Regions from separate parts of the Modestobacter sp. SYSU DS0904 genome, predicted to be linked through region 3. Evidence: predicted binding sites of a transcription regulator. Region 3 holds the regulator's gene; each other region holds the start of a gene.
The links. Region 3 encodes LexA, which represses DNA repair genes until DNA is damaged. Its sites were predicted from a motif close to TCGAACANNTGTTCGA; they were not measured.
Positions count from the first base shown of each region.

Region 1: dinB (DNA polymerase IV) is a predicted target of LexA. The motif match lies at 5,751-5,766, and genes of this name have one in related genera.
Region 2: ruvC (crossover junction endodeoxyribonuclease RuvC) is a predicted target of LexA. The motif match lies at 3,893-3,908, and genes of this name have one in related genera.

Region 1 is NZ_JBJHAQ010000047.1:7,278-16,865, reverse strand. Features, by position in the region: gene ACI79U_RS19665 (DNA polymerase III subunit alpha) at 1-176, shown strand, start outside; gene ACI79U_RS19660 (hypothetical protein) at 261-467, opposite strand; gene ACI79U_RS19655 (hypothetical protein) at 679-948, shown strand; gene ACI79U_RS19650 (methyltransferase domain-containing protein) at 1,068-1,823, shown strand; gene ACI79U_RS19645 (alkaline phosphatase family protein) at 1,840-3,012, shown strand; gene ACI79U_RS19640 (sucrase ferredoxin) at 3,022-3,981, opposite strand; gene ACI79U_RS19635 (cupin domain-containing protein) at 3,962-5,326, opposite strand; gene ACI79U_RS19630 (BatC protein) at 5,329-5,625, opposite strand; gene dinB (DNA polymerase IV) at 5,829-7,103, shown strand; gene ACI79U_RS19620 (DUF3040 domain-containing protein) at 7,258-7,671, shown strand; gene ACI79U_RS19615 (ribose-phosphate diphosphokinase) at 7,786-8,757, opposite strand; gene ACI79U_RS19610 (transglutaminase family protein) at 8,838-9,588, opposite strand, start outside.
Region 2 is NZ_JBJHAQ010000003.1:125,873-135,460, reverse strand. Features, by position in the region: gene ACI79U_RS03140 (glycosyltransferase family 4 protein) at 1-825, shown strand, start outside; gene ACI79U_RS03135 (hypothetical protein) at 837-1,385, shown strand; gene pdxS (pyridoxal 5'-phosphate synthase lyase subunit PdxS) at 1,435-2,343, shown strand; gene pdxT (pyridoxal 5'-phosphate synthase glutaminase subunit PdxT) at 2,340-3,020, shown strand; gene ACI79U_RS03120 (YebC/PmpR family DNA-binding transcriptional regulator) at 3,017-3,775, shown strand; gene ruvC (crossover junction endodeoxyribonuclease RuvC) at 3,929-4,498, shown strand; gene ruvA (Holliday junction branch migration protein RuvA) at 4,495-5,130, shown strand; gene ruvB (Holliday junction branch migration DNA helicase RuvB) at 5,132-6,292, shown strand; gene yajC (preprotein translocase subunit YajC) at 6,450-6,788, shown strand; gene secD (protein translocase subunit SecD) at 6,801-8,336, shown strand; gene secF (protein translocase subunit SecF) at 8,333-9,588, shown strand, end outside.
Region 3 is NZ_JBJHAQ010000023.1:12,387-21,974, reverse strand. Features, by position in the region: gene hflX (GTPase HflX) at 1-1,332, shown strand, start outside; gene ACI79U_RS14740 (phosphatase PAP2 family protein) at 1,501-2,238, shown strand; gene ACI79U_RS14735 (hypothetical protein) at 2,210-3,274, shown strand; gene lexA (transcriptional repressor LexA) at 3,350-4,183, opposite strand; gene ACI79U_RS14725 (LysM peptidoglycan-binding domain-containing protein) at 4,430-4,978, shown strand; gene nrdR (transcriptional regulator NrdR) at 5,290-5,799, shown strand; gene ACI79U_RS14715 (vitamin B12-dependent ribonucleotide reductase) at 5,962-8,859, shown strand; gene ACI79U_RS14710 (hypothetical protein) at 9,262-9,504, shown strand.

The sequences.
Region 1 (9,588 bases), on a different contig from region 3:
ACGGCTCGCGGCCGGTGGTGGTGCGCCCGGTGCTGGTGCACCCCACCGGGTTCCGGATGTCGCCCTACGCCGACATCAAGCCGGCCGGCGACGACGCCGCGACCGCGGCCCGCCGGGCAGCGGCCGCGCCGCCGCGGAAGCTGTGGCACTCCAGCCCCGGCAGCTCGGGGCACTGAGGAAGGACCCCACCGCCCCCCGCCACTCGCACGCTCGCGGCGGGTCCCTGCGGTGGGGCCGGTGGGGCCGCGCCGGGTCTTTCCTCAGGCGGGCGCCCAGGCCCGCAGCAGGCGCCAGCGCTCGCCGTCCTGGCGGTGCACCTGGAAGTCGCGGCGGCCGCCGAAACGGGGCTCGGGCCGCGGGTAGTCCTCCGCCCGGGACATCGCGAAGACCGTGGCGGTCTCGTCGCAGTCCGCGGTGAACGTGTCGGTCGGGTACCCGTACCCGTTCATCAGTCGGTAGCTCGGCATGGCGGGACGGTAGGGAAGGGCGCTGCCGGCCGCCCGGCAGGCGCGCGAACCGGAGATGACGCCTGCCCCAACAGTCACCTGCGCCCCGCTGGTCCCGTCGGCCGGCGGCCCGAGGAACCGCGCACCGCGCGTGGCGACGGCGGCGGACGGGTAGCACGGTCCGCAGGTCGGGTTCGGTGCCCGGTCGATTCCATCGTCGAGAGGCAAGCTCATGCCCGAGGTCCCGCAGCCCGTCAACGACAACACCATCCAGGTCCGCCAGCTGAGCCACTACCAGTTCAGCTGGACTGCCGGCGAGCCGGGGAAGCCCGGCACGTACACGTTGCAGCTCGTGCTCGACCAGGGCGCCTGGGAGGAGGTCCTCACCCTCGACCCGGACGACGCCGACAACCTGCAGGACCTGCTGGCCAACACCGAGACGGTCCACTACGACGTCCAGCGGCGCGTGCTCATGTTCGGGGTCACCGAGACCGGCGACTGATCTGGCGAGGGGGCGCCGACCCGCGGGTGGGCGCCCCCTCGAGCCGGGCGCAGCGTCCCCCGCCCGGTGCAGTGTCCCGTCCAGCTGTGGCGTCGGCCGACCCGCACTAGGCTCCGCACGTGCCGCCCACCTCCTCCGCCGCGCCGACCCCGGCCCCCGCCCGGACGGCGGCCGTCTGGGCGGCGCTGGACCCGGTCGTCAGCGCCGGCCGCCCGCTGCAGGTCCTCGACGTCGGCGGGGGCAGTGGCATGTTCGCCGTGCCGCTCGCCCAGCTGGGGCACACCGTCACCGTCGTCGATCCCAGCGCCGACGCGCTCGCCACCCTGCACCGGCGGGCCGACACCGCCGGGGTCGGCGAGCGGGTGCGCGGGCTCCAGGGCGACGCCGACCGGATGCCCCCGGTCACCGCGGACGGCCCGACGGCCCCCGGCTTCGATCTGGTCCTCTGCCACTTCGTGCTCGAGGTGGTCGACGACCCGGCCAGCACCCTCGGCCAGATCGCCGCGGTGCTCCGGCCCGGCGGTACGCTGTCCCTCGCCGCGGCCAACCGCGCTGGTGCGGTGCTCGCCCGCGCGGTCGGCGGACACCCGGCCGAGGCCCGTGAGCTGCTCGCCGACCGGGACCCCACACCGGCCCGCGGCGGCCCGGCCCGCCGGCGCTTCGCCCCCGAGCAGCTGCTCGCCCTCGTCGCCGGCGCCGGCCTGCAGCCGGGGGAGTGGCGCGGGGTCTCCGTCGTCGCCGACCTGCTGGAGGCCTCCTCCGGCGCTGCCCCGGACGCCGTCCGCGCCCTCGAGCTCGCCCTGTCCGGCGCCTCCCCCTACCGCGACGTCGCCACCGGCCTGCACGTGCTCGCCGCGCGACCCGCCACCAGCTGAGCCGCAGCGCCGTGCGATGAGCCTGCCCCCGGACCTCGCCGTCCCGGCCTACGGCAGCGCCACCCTCGCCGACGTCCTGCCCAGCGTGGCGACCGCGCTGGGCGTCCCGGTGCAGCGCGGTGACCTGCCCGGCGACCCGCTGCGGCTCACCGAGGCCCTCGACGGCGCCCGCCGGGTCGTCGTCCTGCTGGTCGACGGCCTCGGGGCCGAGCTGGTCGCCGCCCACCCCGACACCGCGCCGGTGCTCAACGCCCTCGGCACCCCCGCCGGGGTGCTCTCCGCGCCCTGCCCCAGCACCACCCCGGTCAGCCTCACCACCCTGGGCACCGGGCTGCCGCCGGGGAGCCACGGGGTGCTGGGCTTCGTCACCGAGGTGCCCGGCACCGGCCGCACGCTCAACCACGTGCAGTGGAAGGACGACCCCGACCCGCGGCAGTGGCAGTCCCGGCCCACCGTCTTCGAGCAGGCCACCGCCGCCGGGGTCAGCTGCACCGCGATCGGCCCGCACTCCTTCGCCGGCTCCGGGCTCACCCGGGCGGCCTACCGGGGGGCGGACTACACACCGGCCTACAGCCCCGGCGACCTGGTGGCGCTGGTGCACGGGGCGCTCGCCGCCGGGGAGCCCAGCCTGGTCTACGCCTACACCGCCGAGCTCGACCTCACCGGGCACGTCCGCGGGGTCGACTCACCCAGCTGGCGGGCCCAGCTCGCCGTCGTCGACGGGGTGGTGGAGCAGCTGGCCGCCGGTCTGCCCGACGACGCCGTCCTGCTGGTCACCGCCGACCACGGCATGGTCGACGTCCCCGGTGACACCCGGCTCGACGTCACCGAGGAGCCGGCGCTCACCGACGGCGTCCGGCTGCTCACCGGCGAGCCGCGGGCCCGCTACGTGCACACCGAGCCCGGCGCCGCCGACGACGTGCTGACCACCTGGCGGGAGGTGCTCGGCGAGCGCGCCTGGGTGGCCGGCCGGGAGGAGGCCGCCGCTGCCGGGGTGTTCGGCCCGGTCGACCCGGCGGTCATCGAGCGCATCGGCGACGTCGTCGTCCTCGCCCGGGGCACCTGGGCGTTCCCCGCCGGGGCGACCGAGCCCCCGCACGCCGCGCTGTTGGCCGCCTACCACGGCTCGCTCACCTCGGCGGAGCTGGCGATCCCGCTGCTGGCCGCCCGCGGGCGCGCGCTGCGCTGAGCCGCGCGGTCAGGCGGGGCCGGCCGGGGCGGGCGCCTGCAGCGAGAGCGGGTGCCAGGTGCGCCAGTGCACCGGCCGCAGCGCCCGGCAGGTGGTCAGCGCGGCCACCGCCGAACGGCGGCTCTCGATGGTGACCAGCACGTCGCCGTCCGGCGCGCCCAGCGTCACCGCCCAGCGCTCCACCCCCTCGCCCGGGGAGGGCAGGTGGGTCATGCGCACCAGCGGCAGGTCGCCGACGCCGAGCAACCCGAGCTCGGCCCGGGCGTGCTGCTGGGCGGCCTGCACCGGCGGCGCCCAGCCCGACCGGCCGCGCAGCCACGGCAGCGCCACCTCGCCGCGGGCGTGGGCGGCCACCAGCTCGACGCCGTCGGCGGGCACCTGCCCGTAGACGTGCCCGGTGGGCAGCACCAGCACGTTGGCGGCGAACCGGTCCCCGCCGAGGTGGCTGGTCTCCCAGACCTCCGCCGCCCCCGCGGCGGTCAGGCCCTGGGTGAGCGGCCGGCCCCGGACAGCGCAGCACGCATCGTGCGAGCCGTGGGCGCACACCAGGTACGTGGGGACGTCGGTCGGCTCCCCGACCGAGCCGTCCCAGGGCACCTCCAGCAGTTCGGCGTCGGTCTCCCGGGTCGCCCACCACACCGTCTCCACCCCCGGGGTGGTGTCGGCCAGCGCCCACCGGCGGCCGGTGTCGGCCAGCCGCCCGCCGGGCCGGCGCACCAGCTGCACGCGGACGCCGGCCTCGCGGGCCCGGGCCGCCAGCTGCGGGGCCACCACCTGGTCGAACCGGGACTCCAGCAGCGCGTCGCGCCCCCAGGGCCCGGGCTGCTCCACCAGCAGCCAGCGCCGGGCCGGTGGCGCGGTGGCCGTCGGTGCGTCGCCGCGCAGCAGCGCCTGCACCGAGCAGCGGGCGTCGTCGAGCCGGCCGGCCGGACGGGGGGCGGCGGGCTGCTCACCCACCGACGACGCCATGCCCCCCATCGTGCCCGGTGGCGCGCGCGGGCGCCCCGGCCCGGGCATCGGGGACGACCGCGATCGACTCGGTCACCAGCCGGCGGGCCAGGGTGAGCTGGTCGGCGGGGTCCAGCCCGGGCAGGTCGCCGACCTTGAGCTCGCCTGCGGCCAGCAGCGCGGCCAGCGCGGGGTGGGTGCTCGCCGGCAGGTCGTGGGTGCGCCGGCCGGCGACCAGCGCCACCCGGTCGCCCACCGGCTCGCGCAGCTGGGCCCGCAGCAGGGGGCGCACCCGCAGCACCGTGTCGCCGTCCAGCGCCGCCACGGCGGCCGACTGGGCCAGCGGCGAGACCGGCGCCGGACGCACCTGCGCCCAGGTGCGGGCGCGCAGCGCGTCGGCGACGGCGGCCGGGTCGACGGTGTCGAGCCAGCGGTGCAGACCGGCCAGCACCGCGGTGACGTCGTCGGCGGTCGCCCCGGGGTCGGCCAGGTCGACGCCGAGGGGGAGCGAGCCGCGCAGCGCGGGGTCGTCGGCGGCGAGGGTGCGCACCAGGTCCAGCGCCGACTCGACCGCGCCCCACCGGGTCACGGGGTGGATCCCGATGGTCAGGTGGGCGCTGATCTCGCCGAGCGCGACCGCGGAGTGCAGCCAGCCGCGGGGCAGGTAGAGGGCGTCGCCGGGACGCAGCACGGCGTCGATCACCGGGGGGCGCTCGGCCGCGGCGGCCACCTCGGTGGCGCGGTCGGTCCAGGGGTGGGTGCGCAGCGGGTCGGTGACCACCGGCTCGTGGATGGTCCAGTGCTTCTCCCCGGCGACCTGAAGCACGAAGACGTCGTGCACGTCGTAGTGCGGGGAGAACCCGCGCGAGGACGGCGGGGTGACGTAGGCGTTGACCTGGGTGGGGTGGCCGAGGTCGGCGGCGAGCTGGCCGGCGAAGGCGATCAGCGGCGGCCAGAGCCGGTGCAGGCCCTGCAGCACAACGGTGGACCCGTCGGCGAACAGCCGCAGCACCGCGTCGGAGGAGACCTGGTCGGCCACCTCGGCGCCGGCGCCCTGGGGGCTGGTGAAGCGCTTCGGGTCGACGACCGCGCCGTCCTTGGCGATCCGCAGGAACGGGGTGCGCAGGCCGCGGGTGCTCAGCAGCTCGTCGACCGTGTCGAGGCTGAGCAGGTCGGTGAAGGTGCCGCCGAGCTCGGCGGCGGTGGAGAGCAGCGGGCGGCGCGACCAGTGCTCGGCGGCGAACGTCCCGGGGTCGACCGCGATGCAGCGGCGCAGCGCGGGACGGGTACCGCCCTCCGCCCAGGGGCGGGCGCCGCCCTCCACGGGGGAGGACGGCGCCCGGTCCTGCAGTTCAGGGTCGGGCACGGTCAGGCCGAGCCGTCCGCGCCGCCGTCGTGCACGCCCGCGGCGCCGCCGTCCGCGGCACCCGAGTCGGCCGGGCCCTCGGCGCCGCTGTCGGCACCGCCGTCCGCGCCGCCGTCGGCACCGCCGTCCGCGCCGCCGTCGGCGCCGCCGTCGGCGCCACCATCGGCACCGCCGTCGTGACCCGCGCCACCGTCGGCACCGCCGTCCGCGCCGCCGTCGTGCTGGCCAGGCGTGCCCTCACCGGCTCCGGAGTCGGCCGGGCCCTCGGTGCTGGTCATGTCCTCGTCGTCGAGCGCCATGGCTCCTCCGATCGTCGAGTCGCGGCCGTCGGTCGACGGCCCCGGGCCAGTTCTACCGCGAAGATCGACTCGCCACACCTGGAGCGGCGGGCCCACCGGGCGGGCGCCGGTTACGATCCCTTCGTTCGAACGCCTGTTCGACGGTCGCGGGGAAGGCGGCCGTCGAGCGGGTGCCGGGGTGTGCGCGGGGAGAGGTGTCACGAGTGTCCGATCGGGCTGCCGGCTGCACGGTGCTGCACGTCGACATGGACGCCTTCTTCGCCAGCGTGGAGGTGCGCCGGCACCCCGAGCTGGCCGGCACGCCGGTGATCGTCGGCGGGGCCGGCAACCGCGGGGTGGTCACCTCGGCCACCTACGAGGCACGGGCGTACGGGGTGCACAGCGCCATGCCGACGTCCCGGGCGCTGCGGCTGTGCCCGACCGCCACCGTGCTCCCCGGCGACCTGGCCCTCTACGCCGAGGTCTCCCGCTCGGTGATGGCGCTGTTCCGGTCGATCACCCCGCTGGTCGAGCCGCTGAGCCTGGACGAGGCGTTCCTGGACGTCTCCGGCGCGGGCCGGCGGCTGGGCGACCCGGTGGCGATCGGGGAGCACCTCCGCGCCCGGGTCCACGACGAGCAGGGCATCACCTGCTCGGTGGGGGTGGCCGGGAGCAAGTTCGTCGCCAAGCTCGCCTCCACCCGGTCCAAGCCCGACGGGCTGCTGGTGGTCCGCCCGGCCGAGGTCATGGAGTTCCTGCACCCCCTCCCGGTCGGGGCGCTGTGGGGCGTCGGCGCCAAGACCGAGGAGGTGCTGCTGCGGCTGGGGCTGCGCACCGTCGGTGACCTGGCGCACGTGCCGGCGCGCACCCTGCAGCGCGCGGTGGGGCAGGCGGCCGGGGCGCACCTGCACGAGCTGGCCTGGGGGCGTGACCCCCGCCGGGTGGTGCCCGACGAGCCCGACCGGTCCACCGGGGCCGAGGAGACCTTCGGCACCGACGTCGACGACCCCGCGGTGGTCCACCGGGAGCTGCTGCACCTGGCCGAGCGGACGGCGGGGCGGCTGCGCTCGACCGGGCACCTGACCCGCACCGTCACCCTCAAGGTGCGCTTCGCCGACTTCACCACGATCACCCGGTCGCGCACGCTGGAGGTCCCCACCGACGTCGGGCAGGAGCTCTACGACACCGCCCGGGCGCTGTTCGACGCCCTCGGGCTCGACCGGGCCCGGATCCGGCTGGTGGGCGTGCGGGCCGAGCGGCTGGTGGCCGCCGACGCGACCGCTCGACAGCTGGAGCTCGGTGCCCGCGAGCACGGCCGGCGGGACGCCGAGCTGGCCGCCGACCGGGCCGCCCGGCGTTTCGGCGCCGGCGCCGTCCGCCCGGCGACCCTGCTCGGCCGCACCCGCGCGCCCGGCGAGCGGCCGGCCCCACGCCGGGCGGCGCCGGGGGGAGGGGCGCGGGGGGAGGGGGCGCGGCAGCCTCCGGGGGCGCCCCGCTGACCCCTCCGGGCCCACCCCGGGAGGCGGATCACCGCCCTCCCGGGTGTGTCGGGAGCCGCTCGCCTTTCGCACCCCGCAAACGGCTCGTATCCTCGGAACCACCACGGCGGACTGTCGCCAGTGGGTTGTGTACTGCGCACCTGGAGGTGTCGACGTGCCGCTCTCCGAGCACGAGCAGCGTCTGCTGGAGCAGATCGAGCGCGCCCTCGTCGACGACGATCCGAAGTTCGCCTCGACCGTTCGTACCGGTGACCGCCGGCAGAAGGCCCGCCGCAAGGTCCAGCTGGGCGCTCTGCTCGTCGTCGTCGGCCTGGCCGTCATGGTCAGCGGTGTGGCGCTGCCCAATGTCATCGTCGGCGTCCTGGGCTCCCTCATCGCCTTCGGCGGAGCCGCTCTCGGCGTGCTGAACTACAAGGCCGCCACGGGCGCCGTCGAGGCCGGTCCGGCCCCGACCGGTTCCCGGGGCGCCACGGCCGCCAGCGGCAAGCCCGGCAAGCCCGGGAAGTCCGCTCGTCAGCCGCTGAAGAACCGTCTCGAGGAGCGCTTCCGCCGCCGCTACGACCAGTAGCCGTCGCAGCGGACCCCCCGACGTCCAGCGCAGCCGCCGTCCCCCGGGACGGCGGCTGCGTTGACTCCGGTGCCGGTCGGCCAGCGGCCGTGCGGTGTCCGCTGGGCGGCGGGGTCAGCTGGTCGGGAGCACGGTGTTGGTCGGGAGCACGGTGTCGAACAGCGCGCTGACCGACTCGCCGTCGTGGATGCGCTGCACCGCCTGGGCCAGCGCCGGCGCGACCGACAGCACGGTCAGCTTCGCCGACTCCCCGGCGGGTACCGGCACGGTGTTGGTGCAGACGATCTCCAGCACGTCCGGCTGGGCGCCGATCCGCTCCAGCGCCCCCGCGGCGAACAACCCGTGCGTGCACGCCACCCGGATCGACCGGGCCCCGGCGTCCCGCAGCCGGTCGATCAGCTCCAGCACGGTGCTGCCCTTGGCGATCTCGTCGTCGAGCACGATCACGTCCCGGCCGGCGACGTCGCCGATCACCGCGCTGATGCTCACCCGGTCGTCGGCGAACCGCTGCTTGGCTCCGGCGGCCACCGGTACGCCGAGCCGGCGGGCGAACGCCGCTGCCTCCTTGGCGTTGCCCAGGTCCGGTGAGACCACCGTGGTGCGGGACAGGTCCAGGGACCGGAAGTGGTCGGCCAGCTCCCGCAGGGCGTGCAGGTGGTCGACCGGCACGCTGAAGAACCCGTGCACCTGCGGGGAGTGCAGCGTCATCGCCAGCACCCGGCTCGCGCCGGCGGCCACCAGCAGGTCGGCGATCAGCCGGCCGCCGATCGAGATCCGTGGCGCGTCCTTCTTGTCCGACCGGGCGTAGGCGTAGTGCGGCATGACCACGGTGATCCGGGCCGCGGACGCCCCGCGCGCGGCGTCGATCATCAGCAGCAGCTCGACCAGGTTCTCCTGCACCGGCGTCACCAGCGGCTGCACCAGGAAGACGTCGCGCTCCCGGCAGTTGGCCTGCAGCTGCACCTCGAGGCAGTCGTTGGCGAACCGGGTCAGCCGCACCGGCTGCAGCGGCACACCCAGCTGGGCGCACATCTCCTCGGCCAGCTCGGGATGGGCACTGCCGGCGAAGACGGCGATCTCGCGCACGAGGCACTCCGGGGGTGGGGGTGGGCCGGCGAGCCCGCCGGCCGGGACGACGGTAGCGAGCGCCCGCGCCGGCCGACCGGTCAGGCCGAGCGGGGGCGGCGCGGGCCGCGGTCGGCCACCCAGCGACCGGCGTCGGCCAGGGTGGACGCCGGCCAGACCGTCGCCGCCATCCGCTGCCGCCGTCCCACGCTGTGCACCAGTGCCTGCCGCACGGTGCCCAGTGCGGCGCGCAGCTCGGGGTCGGCCGCCCCGGCCGCGGGGGGCCCGTAGACGGCCCGTTCCTCGGCCAGGGTCAGCACCCGCAGGGCCTCGACCGTGCCGGCGCCCGCCCCGTCCCGGTCCGTCCCGCCGGGGCCGGCCACCTGCTCGGTGACCTGCCGGGCCAGCTGCCGGGTCGTGGCGGTACCGGTCACCGGCACCCCCAGGTCGGTGGCGGTGGCCAGCAGCTCGTCCCACAGCGCCGCCGGCCGGCCGTCCGCCAGCCGGGCCAGCCGCTGGCGGTGGCGGGCCAGCCCCGGCAACGCTGCCAGCGCCGCCACCAGCAGCAGGCCGGCCACGCCCGCCAGCCAGGGTGCCCGCGACGGTGCCGCTGCCTCGGCCGTGGGCAGCGGCACGTACTGGTCGTCCCGGTCCAGCTCGGCGGTCGGCCCGGCCGGGACCGGCAGCGGCGCGTTCGGCGCGGCCGGGGCGGTGCGCTGCTCGGCCACCGCGTCGGCCCGCGGCGCCCACGGCAGCTCCGCCGCGCGGTCGGCCTCGATCGGCGTCGGGTCGAAGGGGATCCAGCCCTGCCCGGGGAAGTAGGCCTCCACCCAGGCGTGCGCGTCGTGGCTG
Region 2 (9,588 bases), on a different contig from region 3:
CGACCCTGGCTGGAGCGGATCAACGGCCGGATCGCCGTCTCCGACTTCGCCCGCCGGCTCCAGGTCGAGCACCTGGGCGGCGACGCCGTGGTCATCCCGAACGGGGTGCACGTGCCGGCGTTCGCCGAGGGTCCGCCGCTGCCCGGCCACCGGCGCGGTGCGGGCGGCCCCACGATCGGTTTCCTGGGCCGCTACGACGAGCCCCGCAAGGGGCTGCCGGTGCTGCTGGAGGCGATGCGGACCGTGGTGGCGACCCACCCCGGGGCCCGGCTGCTGATCGCCGGCCGCGGCGACCCGGAGGAGCTCACCGGGCTGGTGGGGGAGGAGCTCCGTCCGCACGTCACGCTGCTCGGGGAGCTCGACGAGCCGGGCAAGGCCGCCTTCCTCCGGTCGATCGACGTGTACTGCGCGCCGAACCTGATGGGGGAGTCCTTCGGCGTCATCCTGCTCGAGGCGATGGCCGCGGGTGCGCCGGTCGTCGCCAGCGACCTCGACGCCTTCGCCCGGGTGCTCGACGACGGGGCCGCCGGGGTGCTGGTCCGCCGCGGCGACGCCGCCGCACTGGCCGCGGCGCTCACCGGGCTGCTGGCCGACCCGGTGCGCCGCGGCGACCTGCAGGCCGCCGGCCGCCGGGTCGTCGCCGGCTACGACTGGTCGGTCGTCGCCCAGCGGATCCTCGCGGTCTACGAGACGGTCGCGCTCCCCGGCGGGGCACCGGTCACCGCCTCGACCGAGGACGACGCGGCGCTGCTCGGGCACGTGCCCGGCTCGGCCGCTGCGCGCGTCGCGCCGCCGGGGCCCTTCCGCCGCCGGGTGCGCCGCTAGCCTGGACCCCGATGACCACCGCCACCTGGCTGCTGCTCGCCGTCGCTGTGCTGGCGGCGGCCCTGCTGGGCTGGGCGTTCTGGACGCTGACCCGGCTGCGGCGGCTGGCCGGCCGGGTGCGCCGGGCGGGCGAGGTGCTCGACGCCGCGCTGGTGCGACGGGCGGAGCTGGCGGCGGCGGTGGCCCGGGAGCGGGCCGACGAGCTCGGGCCCGAGCTGGCCACCGCGCTGGCGGCGGCCGCGGCGGGGGCCCGTGCACCCGCGGCCGGCGACCGCGAGGCCGCGGAGAACCGGCTGGGCGGGCTGCTGCGCCGGGTCCCGCCCGGGGCGCGCCCCCCGGAGCTGCAGGACGTCGGGATGCGGGTGGGCCTGGCCCGCCGGTTCTACAACGACGCCGTCCGGGACACCCTGGTGCTCCGCACCGGCCGGCCCGCCCGGGTGCTGCGGCTGCACACCGCCCGGCCGCTGCCCCGCTACTTCGACATCGACGACGGCCTGGACGCGGTGCTCACCGGCCCCGGCGCCGGGGCGGCCTCCGGCGCCGGGCGGACGGTCGGCTGACCCGCCGTACGCTGGGCCGTCCGCGCCCGACGACCTGTGAGGCCACCCCGTGTCCCTGACCGACCCCCAGCACCAGCCCAGCACCGGCACCGACCGGGTCAAGCGCGGCATGGCCGAGCAGCTCAAGGGCGGCGTCATCATGGACGTCGTCACCCCCGAGCAGGCCAGGATCGCCGAGGACGCCGGCGCCGTCGCCGTCATGGCGCTCGAGCGGGTGCCCGCCGACATCCGCGCCCAGGGCGGCATCGCCCGGATGAGCGACCCGGACATGGTCCAGGGGATCATCGACGCGGTGTCCATCCCGGTGATGGCCAAGGCGCGGATCGGGCACTTCGTCGAGGCGCAGGTGCTGCAGAGCCTGGGCGTCGACTACATCGACGAGTCCGAGGTGCTCACCCCGGCCGACGAGGCGCACCACATCGACAAGCACGCGTTCACCGTGCCGTTCGTCTGCGGCGCGACCGACCTGGGCGAGGCGCTGCGCCGGCTCGCCGAGGGCGCGGCGATGATCCGCTCCAAGGGCGAGGCCGGCACCGGCAACGTCGTGGAGGCCACCCGGCACATGCGCGCGCTGCGCGCCGGGATCAAGCGGCTGGGCACCCTGGACGAGACCGAGCTGTTCGTGGCGGCCAAGGAGCTGCGCGCCCCGCACGACCTGGTCGTCGAGGTCGCCCGCACCGGGAAGCTGCCGGTCGTGCTGTTCACCGCCGGCGGCATCGCCACCCCGGCCGACGCGGCGATGATGATGCAGCTGGGCGCCGAGGGCGTCTTCGTCGGCTCGGGCATCTTCAAGTCCGGTGACCCGGCGCAGCGCGCCGCGGCGATCGTGCAGGCCACCACGTTCTCCGACGACCCCGACGTGATCGCCAAGGTCTCCCGCGGCCTGGGCGAGCCGATGGTCGGCATCAACGTCAGCACGCTGCCGGTCTCCGAGCGGTTCGCCACCCGCGGCTGGTGAGCGCCGCGCGGACGGCGGACGTCACCGTCGGTGTGCTCGCGCTGCAGGGCGACGTCCGGGAGCACCTGGCGGCGCTGACCGCCGCCGGGGCCCGGGCGGTGACCGTCCGCCGCCCCGAGGAGCTGGCCGCCGTCGACGGGCTGGTGCTGCCCGGCGGGGAGTCGACGACGATGGCGAACCTGGCCCAGCGGTTCGGGCTGCTCGAGCCGCTGCGGGACGCCGTCCGCGCCGGGCTGCCCACCTACGGCTCCTGTGCCGGGATGATCCTGCTCGCCGACCGGGTGCTGGACGCCCCCGCGGGGCAGCAGACCGTCGGCGGGCTCGACGTCACCGTGCGCCGCAACGCCTTCGGCCGGCAGGTCGACTCGTTCGAGGACGAGGTGGAGATCGACGGCGTCGACGGGGGGCCGGTGCACGCCGTCTTCATCCGGGCGCCGTGGGTCGAGCAGGCCGGGGACGGCGTCGAGGTCCTCGGCCGGGTCGTGGGCGGACCGGCCGACGGTAAGATCGTCGCCGTCCGCCAGGGATCCCTGGTGGCCACCAGCTTCCACCCCGAGCTCACCGGCGACATCCGGGTGCACGCGCGCTTCGTGGAGCTGGTGCGGGCAGCCCGTGCCCGGGACCGGAGTTCCGACGGCGCCATCGCAGGCGCCGGCAGTGGAGGAGGCAAGTCGTGAGCGGCCATTCCAAGTGGGCGACGACCAAGCACAAGAAGGCCGGGATCGACGCCAAGCGCGGCAAGCTCTTCGCCAAGCTGATCAAGAACATCGAGGTGGCGGCCCGCACCGGCGGCGGTGACCCGGCGGGCAACCCGACGCTCTTCGACGCCATCCAGAAGGCGAAGAAGAGCTCGGTGCCCAACGACAACATCGACCGGGCGGTCAAGCGCGGGTCCGGTGCCGAGGCCGGTGGCGTCGACTACCAGGGCATCACCTACGAGGGCTACGCCGCGGCCGGGGTCGCCGTGCTCATCGAGTGCCTCACCGACAACAAGAACCGGTCGGCGATGGAGGTGCGCACCGCGATGACCCGCAACGGCGGCACCATGGCCGACCCGGGCTCGGTCTCCTACCTGTTCTCCCGCAAGGGCGTCGTCGTCGTGCCGGCCGCCGGCCACACCGAGGACGACGTGCTGCTGGCCGTGCTCGACGCCGGGGCCGAGGAGGTCCGCGACCTCGGCGACACCTTCGAGGTGGTCAGCGAGCCCGGCGACATGGTGGCCGTGCGCACCGCCCTGCAGGAGGCCGGCATCGAGTACGACTCCGCCGACATGGGCTTCGTGCCCAGCGTCCAGGTGGAGCTCGACGTCGACGGCGCGGCCAAGGTCTTCAAGCTGATCGACGCGCTGGAGGACCTCGACGACGTGCAGAACGTCTACGCCAACTACGACGTCTCCGACGAGGTCATGGAGCAGGTCACCGCCGACGCCTGATGAAGGACCCCCTCGCCCCCCACGCTTCGCAAGCTCAGCGCGGGACCCTGCGAGGGGGCCGACGGCTGGGTGCGTGTCGTGCTCGGCTCACGGGCCGTTCCCGATTAGCGTTCAGCATCGAACACCTGTTCGTGCGATCGTGGGGGAGTGGGCATGCGCGTGCTCGGCATCGACCCGGGCCTCACCCGGTGCGGCTGGGGTGTGGTCGAGGGGCGACCCGGTGCCCGGCCCACCGCGCTGGGGGTGGGCGTCGTCCGGACGTCCCCCGACCTGGACCTGGAACTCCGGCTGCTGGAGGTGCACACCGCCGTGACCGCCCTGCTGCGTGAGCACCGGCCGGTGGCCGTCGCCATCGAGCGCGTCTTCACCCAGAACAACAAGGGGACGGCGACCGGCACCGCCCAGGCCGCCGGGGTGGCCGCCCTCGCCGCGGCCCAGGCCGGCGTGCCCGTCGCCTGGCACACGCCCAGCGAGGTCAAGGCCGCCATCTCCGGCAACGGCCGCGCCGACAAGGACCAGGTGACCCTGATGGTCACCCGGGTGCTCGGGCTGGCCAGCCCGCCCAAGCCGGCCGACGCCGCCGACGCGCTCGCGCTGGCGATCTGCCACACCTGGCGCGCCCCGGCGCAGCAGCGGCTGCGCACCGCGGCGCTCGCCGGGGGCATCGGCGCGCCGCTGCCCGGCGCCCGCACCCTGCCGCGCTGGACGGGGGTGTCCCGGTGATCGCCTCGGTCAACGGCCGGGTCGCGGCCGTCTCGCCCGACGGCGCGGTCGTCGAGGTGGGCGGGGTCGGGCTCTCCGTGCAGTGCACCCCCGGCACCATCGCGCGGCTCCAGGTGGGTGAGCAGGCCCGGCTGTCGACCAGCCTCGTCGTCCGGGAGGACTCGCTCACCCTCTACGGCTTCGCCGACGACGACGAGCGCCAGCTGTTCGAGCTGCTGCAGACCGCCAACGGCGTGGGGCCCCGGCTGGCCCAGGCCGTGCTGGCGATCCACCCGCCTCGCGAGGTGCGCCGCGCGGTCTCGATGGGCGACCTCAAGGCGCTGATGCAGGTGCCGGGGATCGGCAAGAAGGGCGCCGAGCGGCTGGTGCTGGAGCTGCGCGACCGGCTCGGCACGACCACCGTGGACACCCAGCTCGACGGCCCGCTGCCCGCCGGGCTGGCGCCGGTCACCCCGGTCGCCCCGTGGCGGGACCAGCTCACCGCAGCGCTCGTCGGGCTGGGCTGGTCCGGCCGCGAGGCCGAGACGGCGCTGACCGCGCTGGAGCCGGTCGCCGAGGAGCAGCAGGCCGCCGGTGGCGTCCAGGTCGCCGTGCTGCTGCGCCAGGCACTGCAGTTCCTGGGCCGGGCGTGACGTGACGGGCTCGCCGTTCGACCGGTCGCTGACCGGGGAGGCCGCCGAGGGGTACGGCCGGGACTTCTCGGTCGAGGACTCGTCGTTGTCGGGTGCCGCGGGGGACGAGGAGCGGGTCGTCGAGTCGGCCCTGCGCCCGCACTCGCTGGCCGACTTCATCGGCCAGCCGAAGGTGGCCCGCCAGCTCGACCTGGTCCTGGAGGGCGCCAAGCGCCGCGGTCGCCCGCCGGACCACGTGCTGCTCTCCGGCCCGCCCGGGCTGGGCAAGACCAGCCTCGCGCTGATCATCGGCTCGGAGCTGGGTACGGCGGTGAAGATCACCAGCGGGCCGGCGATCGAGCGGTCCGGTGACCTGGCCGCGATGCTGTCCAACCTCGCCCACGGCGACGTGCTGTTCATCGACGAGATCCACCGCATCGCCCGCCCGGCCGAGGAACTGCTGTACATGGCGATGGAGGACTTCCGGGTCGACGTCGTCGTCGGCAAGGGCCCCGGCGCGACCGCTATCCCGCTGGAGATCAACCCGTTCACCCTCGTCGGCGCCACCACCCGGGCCGGCCTGCTCACCGGCCCGCTGCGCGACCGGTTCGGCTTCGTCGGGCAGATGGAGTTCTACGAGACCGCCGACCTGCAGCGGGTGCTCACCCGCAGCGCCGACCTGCTCGGGGTGGCGCTCACCGACGACGGCTCGGCGGAGATCGCCGGCCGCTCGCGGGGCACCCCGCGGATCGCCAACCGGCTGCTGCGCCGGGTGCGTGACTTCGCCGAGGTGCGCGCCGACGGCCGGATCACCCGCGACGTCGCCCGGGCGGCGCTGGCCCTCTACGACGTCGACGAGCTGGGCCTGGACCGGTTGGACCGGGCCGTCCTCGATGCGCTGGTGACCAAGTTCGGCGGGGGCCCGGTGGGGGTGGCCACCCTGGCGGTCTCCGTGGGCGAGGAGCCGCACACCGTCGAGGAGGTCTGCGAGCCCTTCCTGGTGCGTGCGGGGCTGCTCGCCCGCACGCCGCGCGGGCGGGTGGCCACCGAGGCGGCCTTCCGGCACCTGGGGCACCCGGTGCCTCGTGGGGGCATCGCGCTCGGTGGGACCGCTGCGCCCAGTGGGGGCAGCGGGGACCCGACATCGGACGGGGCGTCGTCACAGACCCTCTTCGACGCCTAGACTCCTCAGCGCTGGCGCGCAACCCGGTCCTGCCGGCCCACGCGCCTCGCCCCGGGGCCACTCCGTGTGTGGGAGTGCGCCGGCGCCGATGCACCCGAGCGGCCCTCCCGGGCCGCACCGACCGCGCGACCTGCCGCGGTAGAGAGGCTCACCAGTCGTGGAACAGCTCTTCCCGTTCGTCCTGCTCGCCCTGGCGTTCGTCCTGCTCATCGTGCTGCCGGCCCGGCAGCGCAAGAAGATGCAGGCCAACGCCAAGGCCCTGCAGGAGTCGCTGACGGTCGGCACGCCGGTCATGCTGACCAGCGGCATCCACGGCACGGTGGCCGGCCTCGGTGACGGCACCGTCGACCTCGAGGTCGCCCCCGGCGTCGTCGTGACCGTCGCGCGCCCGGCGGTGATGGAGGTCCGCACGCCGGCCACCCCGGCCGACGGCGCCCCGAACAGCACCGGCGGGACGGTCGACGGCGACGGCGACCCCACCGACCGCGCTCGCTGACCCGGAGCTCCGATGGCTGCCCGCCAGCTCCCCGCGCGCCGCTACTTCGCGGCCTTTCTGCTGATCGTCGCGGGGCTGTACGCGCTGGTCTTCCTCACCGGTGACCAGCGCACCCCCCAGCTCGGCCTGGACCTCCAGGGCGGCACCACCGTCACGCTGGACGCGCAGACGCCCAACAACGAGGCCCCGGCCCCCGAGGACCTCGAACTCGCCCGGCGGATCATCGAGCAGCGCGTCAACGGCCTGGGCGTCGCCGAGGCCGAGGTGGTCACCGAGGGCGACAGCAACATCGTCATCTCGGTGCCCGGTGACGACGGCGAGGCCGCCCGCGAGCTGGGCACGACCGCGCAGCTGCGCTTCCGCCCGGTGCTGCAGGCCGAGCCGGTCACCCCGCCCGCCGAGGACGCTCCGCCGGCCGAGGCCCCGGCCGAGGACGCCGTCCCTGCGGAGGGAGCCCCGGCCGTCACCCAGGAGGAGGCCGCCGCGGAGTTCGCGACCCTCACCTGCGACGGCCAGACCACCGACGTCGACCGGCCCGACGACTTCATCGCCGCGTGCGGTGAGGACGGCGCCGTCAAGTACCTGCTGGGCCCGTCGGTCCTCGAGGGCACCGATGTCACCGACGCCACCGCCGGTACCCGTGCGGGCACCGGTGAGTGGATCGTCGACCTGTCGCTGAACAACTCCGGCGCCGATGCCTGGGCCGAGTACACCACCGCGAACGTCGGCAACAGCGTGGCCATCACCCTGGACGGCCGGGTGGTCTCCGCGCCGACGATCAACAGTGCCATCGTCGGTGGCCGCACCGAGATCAGCGGCAACTTCACCCAGGCCGAGGCGACCGAGCTGGCCAACCAGCTCAAGTACGGCGCGCTGCCGCTGACCTTCGAGCAGGCGACCGCGCAGTCGATCTCCACCGAGCTGGGGGAGGAGCAGCTGCGCGCCGGGCTCATCGCCGGTGCCATCGGCGTCGCCCTGGTCTTCGTCTACGCGCTGCTCTACTACCGGCTGCTCGGGCTGGTGATGATCGCCAGCCTGGTGCTGTCCGCGGTCGTGGTCTACGGCTGCCTGGTGCTGCTCAGCCGCGAGCTCGGGCTGGCGCTCAGCCTGGCCGGCATCGCCGGGTTCATCGTCTCGATCGGCATCACAGCCGACTCGTTCGTCGTCTACTTCGAACGGCTCAAGGACGAGATCCGCGAGGGGCGCTCGCTGCGCAGCGCCGTGCCCCGCGCCTGGGTGCGTGCCCGGCGGACCATCCTGTCCGCCGACGCGGTCAGCTTCCTGGCCGCGGCGATTCTGTACTGGCTGGCCATCGGTGACGTGAAGGGCTTCGCCTTCACCCTCGGGTTGTCGACCGTGCTCGACCTCATCGTGGTCTTCCTCTTCACCCACCCGCTGATGGCGGTGCTGAGCCGGGTCAAGTCCTTCGGCTCCAACCGCTTCTCCGGCCTCGGCCAGGTCGACCGCGGACGCCGGGCCGCCCCGGCGACGGCGCGCGAGCCCGAGCTGGTCGGCGCCGGCAGCAGCACGAACGGGAGCACGCGATGACCACCCCCCGCGACGACGCCGACCAGACCCCGGATCAGGCCCCGGTGCCGGTCGGCTCTGCCGCCGACGAGTCCGTCGACGAATCGGCCGTGCCCGACCAGGCCGCCGAGGAGAGCGTCGGCGACCAGGCGCTCGCCGACGCCGGCCTGCCCGCGGAGGGCGGCGCCGCCGCCCGCCCGCCGCACCGGGCGTCGCTGGCCCACCGGCTGTACAACGGCGAGGTCGGCCTGGCCGTCGTCGCCAACCGCCGCTTCTGGTTCCGGGTCACCGCCGTCGTCGTGCTGCTGTGCGTCCTGGCCATGGGGGTCCGCGGCTTCAACTTCAGCATCGAGTTCTCCGGCGGCAACAGCCTGCGGGTGCCGGCCACCAGCGAGCAGCTCGCCGACGTCCGCGAGGCCGCCGAGGGGGCCGGTGCCGAGGTGGCCAGCGCCCAGGTGGTCGGCGGCGACTCCGTGCTGCTGCGCACCAGCGCGCTGGACAACGAGACCGAGCGGGCGGTCGTCGACGCCGTGGCCGAGGCCGCCGGGGTCGCGCCGTCCGCGGTGAGCCCGCAGTCGGTCAGCGCCGACTGGGGTGGGGACGTCACCAACCAGGCGCTCATCGCGCTCGCGGTCTTCCTGGTCGCCGTCGTCGCCTTCCTCGCGGTGCGCTTCCAGCCCAAGATGGCCGTCGGGGCGATCGCCGCGGTGCTGCACGACATCATCGTGACCGCGGGCATCTACGCGCTGATCGGCTTCGAGGTCTCGCCGTCCACGGTGATCGGGCTGCTCACCATCCTCGGGTTCTCCCTGTACGACACCGTCGTCGTCTTCGACAAGGTCGACGAGAACGTCAAGGACCTGACCAAGAGCAACCGGTCGACCTTCACCGAGGCCTCGGACCTGGCGGTGAACCAGACCCTGATGCGCTCGATCAACACCTCGGTCATCGCGCTGCTGCCGGTGGCCGGGCTGCTGTTCGTCGGCGCCGGGCTGCTGGGTGCCGGCACCCTCAAGGACCTCGCTCTGGTGCTGTTCGTCGGTCTGGCCGCCGGCACCTACAGCTCCATCTTCCTGGCCACCCCGGTGCTCGCCGCGCTCAAGGAGCGGGAGCCCGAGCAGGAGGCCCTGCGCCGGCGGGTGCTCGCCCGCCGGTCCGCCGAGGCCCGCAGCGCCGGGAGCCCGGCCGGGCCGGTGGCCAGCGCCCGCCGCGGCGGGGCCACCCGACGGTCGGCGGTGGCCGTCGCGGAGCGCACCGGGATCGAGCGCACCGG
Region 3 (9,588 bases):
GTCGCCGGGCTCTCCACCGAGCTCGCCGACGTCACCGAGGTCGAGTACCGCCAGCTCCGGCTGGAGCGCGTCGTGCTGGTCGGCGTGTGGACCGAGGGCACGGTCGCGGACGCCCAGCGCTCGCTGGCCGAGCTGGCCGCGCTCGCCGAGACCGCCGGCTCGCAGGTCCTCGACGCGCTGATGCAGCGTCGGGACAAGCCCGACCCGGCGACCTACGTGGGCTCGGGCAAGGCCGCCGAGCTGCGGGACATCGTCGCCGCCACCGGCGCGGACACGGTGATCTGCGACGGGGAGCTCGCCCCCGGCCAGCTCAACCAGCTGGAGAAGATCCTCAAGGTCAAGGTGGTCGACCGGACCGCGCTGATCCTGGACATCTTCGCCCAGCACGCCACCAGCCGGGAGGGCAAGGCGCAGGTCGAGCTCGCCCAGATGCAGTACATGCTGCCGCGACTGCGCGGCTGGGGTGAGTCGCTGAGCCGGCAGGCCGGTGGTCGCGTCGCCGGCGGTGGCGGCATCGGCACCCGTGGTCCGGGTGAGACGAAGATCGAGACCGACCGCCGCCGGATCCGCGCCCGGGTGAGCAAGCTGCGCAAGGAGATCGCCGGCATGGCGACCGCGCGCACCACCCAGCGCAACTCCCGCGACCGGAACGCCACGCCCAGCGTGGCGATCGCCGGCTACACCAACGCCGGCAAGTCCAGCCTGCTCAACCAGCTCACCGACGCCGGCGTGCTGGTCCAGGACTCGCTGTTCGCCACCCTGGACCCGACGGTCCGCCGGGCGCAGACCCCGGAGGGCCGTGAGTTCACGATGACCGACACCGTCGGTTTCGTGCGCCACCTGCCCCACCAGCTCGTCGACGCCTTCCGGTCGACGCTGGAGGAGGTCGCCGCCGCCGACCTGCTGCTGCACGTGGTCGACGGCGCCGACCCCGACCCGCTGGGCCAGATCGACGCGGTGCACATCGTGCTGCAGGAGATCGACGCCCGGGCGGTGCCCGAGCTGATCGTGGTCAACAAGGTGGACGCGATGAGCGAGGACGACGTCCTCGCGCTGCGTCAGGCGCTGCCCGGTGCGGCCTGGGTCTCGGCCCGCACCGGTGAGGGCATCGAGGCGCTGCGCGACGTGATCGCTCAGCGGCTCCCGCACCCGCACATCGACGTCGACGTCCTGGTGCCCTACGACCGGGGTGACCTGGTCGCCCGGGTGCACCGGGACGGCGAGGTGCTCGAGGAGCGCCACGAGGCGGACGGCACCCGGCTCACCGCCCGGGTCGACGACGGCCTCGCCGCGGCGCTCGACGGGTTCGACACCCCCGTCGCCGGCGGCTGACCACCGGGACCCGGTGGCACCGTCCTCCCGGGTGGCCGGTCGGCGGACGTCGTCGGGCGGCCCCGGGATCACGGCCCAGCACTGCGCGGCGCGACCTCGTCCGGTCGCGCCGCGCAGTGCGCTGCCGGGACGGTCACGGCCAGGTCACGGTGCCGGTACCGTGACGCCGTGGCGAGCGGAGCGGTGCGGGTGACGGGGAGCGCCGCCGGTGGCCCCGGCTCCCCGGCCCGGCCGGTGGTCGGCGTCGGCCGGCCGCCGTGGTGGCTGGTGCTCGTCTCCGCGCTCGTCGCGGCCGGCGTCACCGTCGACCTGCTCGCCGGTGGCCGGCTGGAACGGCTGGACGTGGCGGTCTCCGAGCAGGTCGGGTCCTGGGGTCTGCGCGACTCCGCCGCCTACTGGCCGGTGTGGGTGTTCACCCAGGCCGGCGGGCGGGTCACCATCCTGCTGGTGCTCAGCGCGCTGGTGGGCTGGCTGTTCTGGCGCCACCGCACGGCGGCCCCGCTGGTCCGTGTGCTGCTGGCCCTGGTGCTGCTCACCGTGGCGGTCTACGCGTTCAAGTGGGGCACCGGGCGCACGGCCCCGGCCTATCCGGGCTCCTACTTCCACCGGGGCGGCGAGAGCTACCCGTCCGGGCACGTGGCCAACGCCGTGCTGATGTGGGGGGTGGCCCGCTGGCAGGTCGTCCAGTACGGCCTGCCCGCCCGGCTGCAGCGCGCGGCCTGGCTGCTCAGCGTGCTGGGGCCGTTGGCGACAGGAGTGGCCATGGTGGCGTTGAACTTCCACTGGGTCACCGATGCAGTCGTGGGAGCGGCCGTCGGCATCGTCCTCTTGGGCGTGGTTCATGCACTCGACGCATTCGTGGTGTCACGCTGGGTCCGTGCCAGAGTGGGCCGGCCGCACGCGTAGCCGCGCCGGCCGCCGTTGCCTGGCGGACGGGGCGCTCCTCGCCGTGCCGGTGGCGGTCCTGCTCGCGTTCTTGCCGGCGTCTGCGGCGCTCGCCGAGGGGGCCGCGCCGAGCACGCGCTGCACCATCACCGACCCGCGGCTGCCGGAGATCTCCGGCCTGGCCAGCGCGGGGGAGACGCTGCTGGCGATGAACGACGGCGGCGACCGGGCCGAGGTGTTCATCCTGGACGCCGCGTGCGCCGTCGCCGAGGTCCGGTCGGGGAGCGTCGACCCCTACGACCCCGAGGACCTGGCCCTGGGCGCGGACGGCACGTTGTGGCTGGCCGACATCGGGGACAACAACGCCGCCCGGGAGACCGTCGCGCTGATCGGGCTGCGCCCCGACGGCAGCACCACGCTGACCAGGCTGACCTACCCCGACGGGGCCCACGACGCCGAGGCGCTCCTGCTGGCCCCCGACGGCACGCCCTACCTCGTCACCAAGGAGGTGCTCGGCTCCTCCGGTGTGTACCGCCCCGATGCGCCGCTCGCCGACGGCGCCACGGTGTCGATGACCCGGGTGGTCGGGCTGGGCTTCACCCTGACCGGCACGCCGGGCGGGCCGGTCGGCCGGGCGGGGCAGTTGCTGGTGACCGGGGGAGCGGTCTCGGCCGACGGCCAGCGGATCGCGCTGCGCACGTACACCGACGCCTACGTCTGGACGCTGACCGGTTCCGATGTGGCCGGTGCCCTCTCCGGCGCGCCGGTCCGGATCGCGCTCCCGGAGTCCCCGCAGGGCGAGGCGATCGCCTTCGCGGCGAACAACCGTGACCTGCTGGTCGTCAGTGAGGGGCTGCCTGCGCAGGTGGCACTGGTCCCCGTGCCCGGTGAACCGGCTCCAGGCAGCCTGGCCGAGGCGGCGCCCAGCGCCGGGCCGGCCGGCGAGCTGGTGACCGCGGCCCGGGGAGTGCCCCCGGTCACGGCCGGCATCATCGCGGCCGGTGTCGCCACCGTGTTCGTCTGGATCGGCGGGAAGGTCCGCCGCCGGCGGGAGTGACCCGGCCGCCGGCGGGAGTGACCCGGCCGGTGGCGGGAGGGGCGCGCCCGTCCCGCCGCCGGCCGGATGCCGGGGTCAGACCCGGCGCAGCACCGTCACGACCCGGCCGAGGACGGTCGCGTCGTCGCCGGGGATCGGTGCGTAGGCCGGGTTGTGCGGCAGCAGCCACACGTGGCCGTCGCGTCGCTTGTAGGTCTTGACGGTCGCCTCGCCGTCGATCATCGCCGCGACGATCTCGCCGTTCTCGGCGGTGGGCTGCTGGCGGACCACGACCCAGTCGCCGTCGCAGATCGCGGCCTCGATCATCGAGTCGCCGGCGACCTTGAGCATGAAGAGCGTCCCCTCGCCGACCAGCTCGCGGGGCAGCGGGAAGACCTCCTCGACCGCCTGCTCCGCCAGCACCGGGCCACCTGCGGCGATGCGGCCGACCAGCGGCACGTAGGTGGGCGCCGGAACGCCCGCCTCGTCGACGCCGCTGGCGGAACCGGCCGCGGCGAGCCCCTCGACCCCGGCGCCGGTGCCGACCGTCGTCCCCTGCTCACCCGGCAGTCGCACGTCCAGCGCGCGCGGCCGGTTCGGGTCGCGGCGCAACCAGCCCTTGCGCTGCAGCACCGACAGCTGGTGGGCGACCGAGGAGGCGGAGGAGAGGCCGACCGCCTCGCCGATCTCGCGGACCGAGGGCGGGTAGCCCCGGCGCTCGATGGAGTCGCGGATGACCTCGAGCACCCGGCGCTGCCGCTGGGTCAGCCCGTCGCCGGCCTCCCCGCGGTCGGGGAACTCGCGGACGGCCGCACCGCCGGTGCTCTCCGCGGACTCCGCCGCAGCCGGCCCGGCCGCGCGCTTGCGCCGACTGGACCCCTGCCGACTGGACTCCTTGCGCTCGTCCGCCGTCCGGCCGTCGACCGCCATCTGTCCTCCTCGTCCGGCTGCGCACGCAGCTGCCCGGTGGCGTCGCCCCCGGGAGGGGGGCGGGCGCCGTCGTGGTCTCCCTCCGCACGGTAGCGGCTCCAGCGCGTCTGTTCAAACACCTGTTCGAATCCGCGCCGTGTCGGAGTCCTCCTGTCGGTGGGATGCGGTAGACATCGCACAGACGTTCGAATCGAACAGGCGTTCGAGACGGTGCCCGAGGGGGCGTCCGTCGGAAGGAGTGCACCGATGGTCATCGCCGAGTCCCGGAGTGGGAGCGCCGCCGCGCCCGCGCCGTCCCGCCCGTCCCTGCGCCTGGTGCCGCCGCCCGCGGCCGGGTGGGTGCCCGGGGGAGAGGTCGGGCCCCGCCTGGGGCGGCGCCCGTCGGTGCGTCCGGGCGGGCGGCCGGTGGCCTCCTCCGGGGTCGCGGACGTGCGGCTGGTCCGGGGTGGTGGCTGCTGGCCCGCTCGCACCGCCGCCTCGCTCCCCCCGGGGCAGCGCGAGGAGCCGCTGCCGCTGCGGCTCACCCGCCGTGGCCGGCGCGTGGTGGCGGCGCTCTCGGTGGCGATCGGTCTGGTGGTGGCGGCGGGCACGCTCGCGGTCGTCGTCGACGCCGAGCCCGCGCTGCGGCTGGCCGGCGCCAGCACGGTCGTGGTCCAGCCCGGCGACACCCTGTGGTCGATCGCCGGGAACGTGGCGCCGGACGAGGACCGGCGCGCGGTGGTCGACGCGATCCTCGACCACAACGGCCTGGACGACGTGGTGCTGCAGCCCGGCCAGGTGCTCGAGCTGCCCTGACCTGCGCCTCGGCCTCCCGAGGGACCTCGGGATGGGGCGGATGGGTGCTCGAGCGGCAGGCGGGTCAGGTGCGGAACACGACACGCGCGGCAGGGCTTGCACACCAGTAGGGGTGGCCGTACGGTTCCACCACAACATCTAGTGCTTACACGGATGTAAGTCGTCCACAGCCGTTCCACACGTTCTCCCCGGCGCATCCACCGGATGTCCCCCGAGCAGTCCACAGGAACGGTCCACGGGCCGGGTGTCCCACGGTGTCACAGCACCGCGGTGATCCCGGCCGCGACACCTCGGGAGGAGGTGGACCGGCAATGCGTTGCCCCTTCTGCCACAACCCCGACAGCCGCGTCATCGACTCCCGGGAGACCGATGAGGGCGCGACCACCCGCCGGCGGCGTTCGTGCCCCGGCTGCGGACGGCGGTTCACCACCGTCGAGGAGGCCGTGCTCGCCGTGGTGAAGCGCAGCGGCGTCAGCGAGCCGTTCGCCCGCGGGAAGGTGATCGCCGGTGTCCGGCGCGCATGCCAGGGTCGGCCCGTCGACGAGCACCAGCTGGCGCTGCTGGCCCAGCAGGTGGAGGACGCCGTCCGGGCCACCGGTTGCGCCGAGATCCCCAGCCACGAGGTGGGCCTGGCGATCCTGGGTCCGCTGCGCGACCTGGACGAGGTCGCGTACCTGCGCTTCGCCAGCGTCTACCGGAGCTTCAGCTCGGCCGCGGACTTCGAGAAGGAGATCGCCGAGCTGCGCGCCGCCGTGAACGCCCGCGCCGGTGGGTCACCCGCCGGCGACGACGGACCGCCGGGCGCGCCCGCCGGGTCCTGAGCCCGCCGGCCCCAGAACTGTCACACCCCTCGACTACACAGGTCTCGACGAGGAGACCGCACCGCACCACCCGGCTCCGGCACCCGCCGGCTTCCCCAGCCGCTCCACCCGCACCGCCGCTCAGCTCGACACCAGAGCTCGACAACAGGGAGCCCTCGCACGATGACCGAGACAGCCGACCGCCTCGCCACCACCCGGAACCGCCGCAGCCCGAAGGCGCCCACCCGGGGCAAGGGCCTGAAGGTCAAGCGCGTCTTCACCACCGCCGGCGTGCACCCCTACGACGAGGTCGTCTGGGAGCGGCGCGACGTCGTCATGACCAACTGGCGGGACGGCTCGATCAACTTCGAGCAGCGGGGCGTCGAGTTCCCGTCCGAGTGGAGCATCAACGCCACCAACATCGTCACCACCAAGTACTTCCGTGGCGCGGTCGGCAGCGCGCAGCGCGAGACGAGCCTCCGCCAGCTGATCGACCGGGTCGTGCTGACCTACGGCGCGGCCGGCCGTGAGCACGACTACTTCGCCTCCGAGGGCGACGCCGAGATCTTCGAGCACGAGCTCACCTGGATGCTGCTGCACCAGGTGTTCAGCTTCAACTCGCCCGTCTGGTTCAACGTCGGCACCGCCTCGCCGCAGCAGGTCAGCGCCTGCTTCATCCTCGCGGTCGACGACACGATGGACTCGATCCTGAACTGGTACCGGGAAGAGGGCCTGATCTTCAAGGGCGGCTCCGGCGCCGGCCTGAACCTCTCCCGGATCCGCTCCTCCAAGGAGCTGCTCTCCTCCGGTGGCACCGCCTCCGGCCCGGTCTCCTTCATGCGTGGTGCCGACGCCTCCGCGGGCACCATCAAGTCCGGTGGCGCCACCCGCCGCGCGGCGAAGATGGTCGTCCTCGACATCGACCACCCCGACATCGAGGAGTTCATCGAGACCAAGGCGCGCGAGGAGGACAAGATCCGCGCGCTGCGCGACGCCGGGTACGACATGGACCTCGGCGGCAAGGACATCACCAGCGTCCAGTACCAGAACGCCAACAACTCGGTCCGGGTCAACGACGAGTTCATGCGCGCGGTCGAGGAGGGCACCGAGTTCGGTCTGCGGGCCCGCGGCGACGGCTCGGTCATCGAGACCGTCGACGCCCGTGAGCTTTTCGGCAAGGTCACCAAGGCGGCCTGGGAGTGCGCCGACCCGGGCATCCAGTACGACGACACGATCAACGACTGGCACACCAACCCCGAGACCGGGCGGATCAACGCGTCCAACCCCTGCTCGGAGTACATGAGCCTGGACAACAGCTCGTGCAACCTGGCGTCGCTGAACCTCATGAAGTTCCTCTCCGGCGACGGCACGTTCGACTCGAAGAACTTCGTCAAGGCCGTCGAGCTGATCATCACCGCGATGGACATCTCGATCTGCTTCGCCGACTTCCCGACCGACCCGATCGGTGAGACCACCCGGGCCTACCGGCAGCTGGGCATCGGCTACGCCAACCTCGGCGCGATGCTGATGGCCACCGGCCACGCCTACGACTCCCGCGGCGGGCAGACCCTGGCCGCGGCGATCACCTCGCTGATGACCGGCACCGCCTACCGCCGTTCGGCCGAGCTGGCCGGTGTCGTCGGCGCCTACGACGGCTACGCCCGCAACGCCGAGGCCCACGCCCGGGTCATGCGCAAGCACGCCGCCGCGAACGACGCGATCCGCCCGGTCGGCGCCGACGACGCCGACGTGCTCAAGGTCGCCACCCAGCAGTGGCAGGACTGCCTGGCCATCGGTACCGAGAACGGCTGGCGCAACGCGCAGGCCTCGGTGCTGGCCCCCACCGGGACCATCGGCTTCATGATGGACTGCGACACGACCGGCATCGAGCCGGACTTCTCGCTGGTCAAGTTCAAGAAGCTGGTCGGCGGCGGCTCCATGCAGATCGTCAACCAGACGGTGCCGCGGGCGCTGAAGAGCCTGGGCTACCAGGAGGAGCAGGTCGAGGCGATCGTCGAGTACATCGCCGAGCACGGCCACGTCGTCGACGCCCCGAGCCTGCGGCCGGAGCACTACGAGGTCTTCGACTGCGCGATGGGCGAGCGTGCCATCTCCCCGATGGGCCACGTCCGGATGATGGCCGCGGTGCAGCCGTTCATCTCCGGCGCGATCAGCAAGACGGTCAACATGCCCGAGTCGGCGACCATCGAAGAGGTCGCGGACATCTACTTCCAGGGCTGGAAGATGGGCATCAAGGCGCTGGCCATCTACCGCGACAACTGCAAGGTCGGCCAGCCGCTGTCCGGTGGCAAGGGCAAGAACGACGGCACCAAGGCCGAGGTCGCGGTCGCGGAGACCGCGCCCGCCGCCACCGCGCTGGCGCACCCGGTGCGCAAGCGGCTGCCGAAGAAGCGCACCAGCATGACGACGTCGTTCAGCGTCGCCGGCGCCGAGGGCTACATGACCGCGGGCATGTACGAGGACGGCAGCCTCGGTGAGGTCTTCCTGAAGCTCGGCAAGCAGGGCTCGACCCTGGCCGGGGTGATGGACGCCTTCTCGATCGGCATCTCGATCGCGCTGCAGCACGGTGTGCCGCTGGAGACCTACATCCAGAAGTTCACCAACATGCGCTTCGAGCCGGCCGGCATGACCGACGACCCGGACATCCGCATCGCCCAGTCGGTGATGGACTACATCTTCCGTCGCCTGGCGCTGGACCACCTGCCGGTGGACAAGCGGTCGAACCTCGGCATCTTCAGCGCCGAGGAGCGGGCTGCCCAGGTCGCCGGCTACGACACCTCCGCCGCCACCCCGCAGGTGGCCGAGGAGGACGAGGTCGACGTCGAGGCGATGCGCGGTTCGGTGCCCACCGAGGCCCCGGCGAAGGCCGAGACGGAGCAGGTCGTCAAGGAGTCGCCGAAGCAGGCGATCAAGGAGGCCCACTCCTCGGCCGAGCTGCTGGAGCTGGTCACCGGCACTGCGACCGACGCACCGCTGTGCATGACCTGCGGCACGAAGATGCGCCCCGCCGGCAGCTGCTACGTCTGCGAGGGCTGCGGCTCCACCAGCGGCTGCAGCTGATGACGACGCTCGCCGGATGTCCTGCGGAATCTCGCGGGATGTCCCGGCGAGCGGGCCGGGAACGTCACTGCGGCCTGCGGTGACGTCTCGTGTCAGGGCCAGCGACCCGCGGGACCTCGCCCAGTAGCTCGAGCCGCCCGGCTCTCGTCGCCGCCCCGGCCCTCGTCAGAGGGCCGGGGCGGTTCCCATTGTGGGAGCCATCTCTGCCCGGTACCGGCTTCAGCTCGGTCTCCACCGAACCCGGTACCTGGCGGGCGACGGTCCGCTGATCGCGGACGGCGGCTCAGCCGCAGCCTGCTGCGCGCGTCAGCCCGGTGGCGTGAGCGCCCAACCGACCCGGTTCCCGGCGCGGCAACCGGGTACGGCCGAGGCGTTCAGGCAGCAACCTCGAGGAGGACGTCCATGCGCGTGGAGGACCTGTCCGGGAACGACGCCACGGTGTACCAGGCGGTGGCCGAGCTGGAGGACACCAACTCGGCGCCGCATCTGCAGGACATCGCCAGACGGGCCGACCTCGATGCGGAGGAGACCCGCGCGGTGCTGCACCGGCTGATGAACAGCGAGCCCAGCCTGGTGCACGAGACCCCCGACCCGAGCCGGACCGAGCTCGGACCGGTCTACGAGCTGGCACCCCGCGGCACCTGAGCGGGGCACGGCACCTGAGCGGGCGCCGCGCGTGAGCCAGCGTTGCGGGTAGCCGACGAGCACCCGGGTAGCCGACAGGGCCGC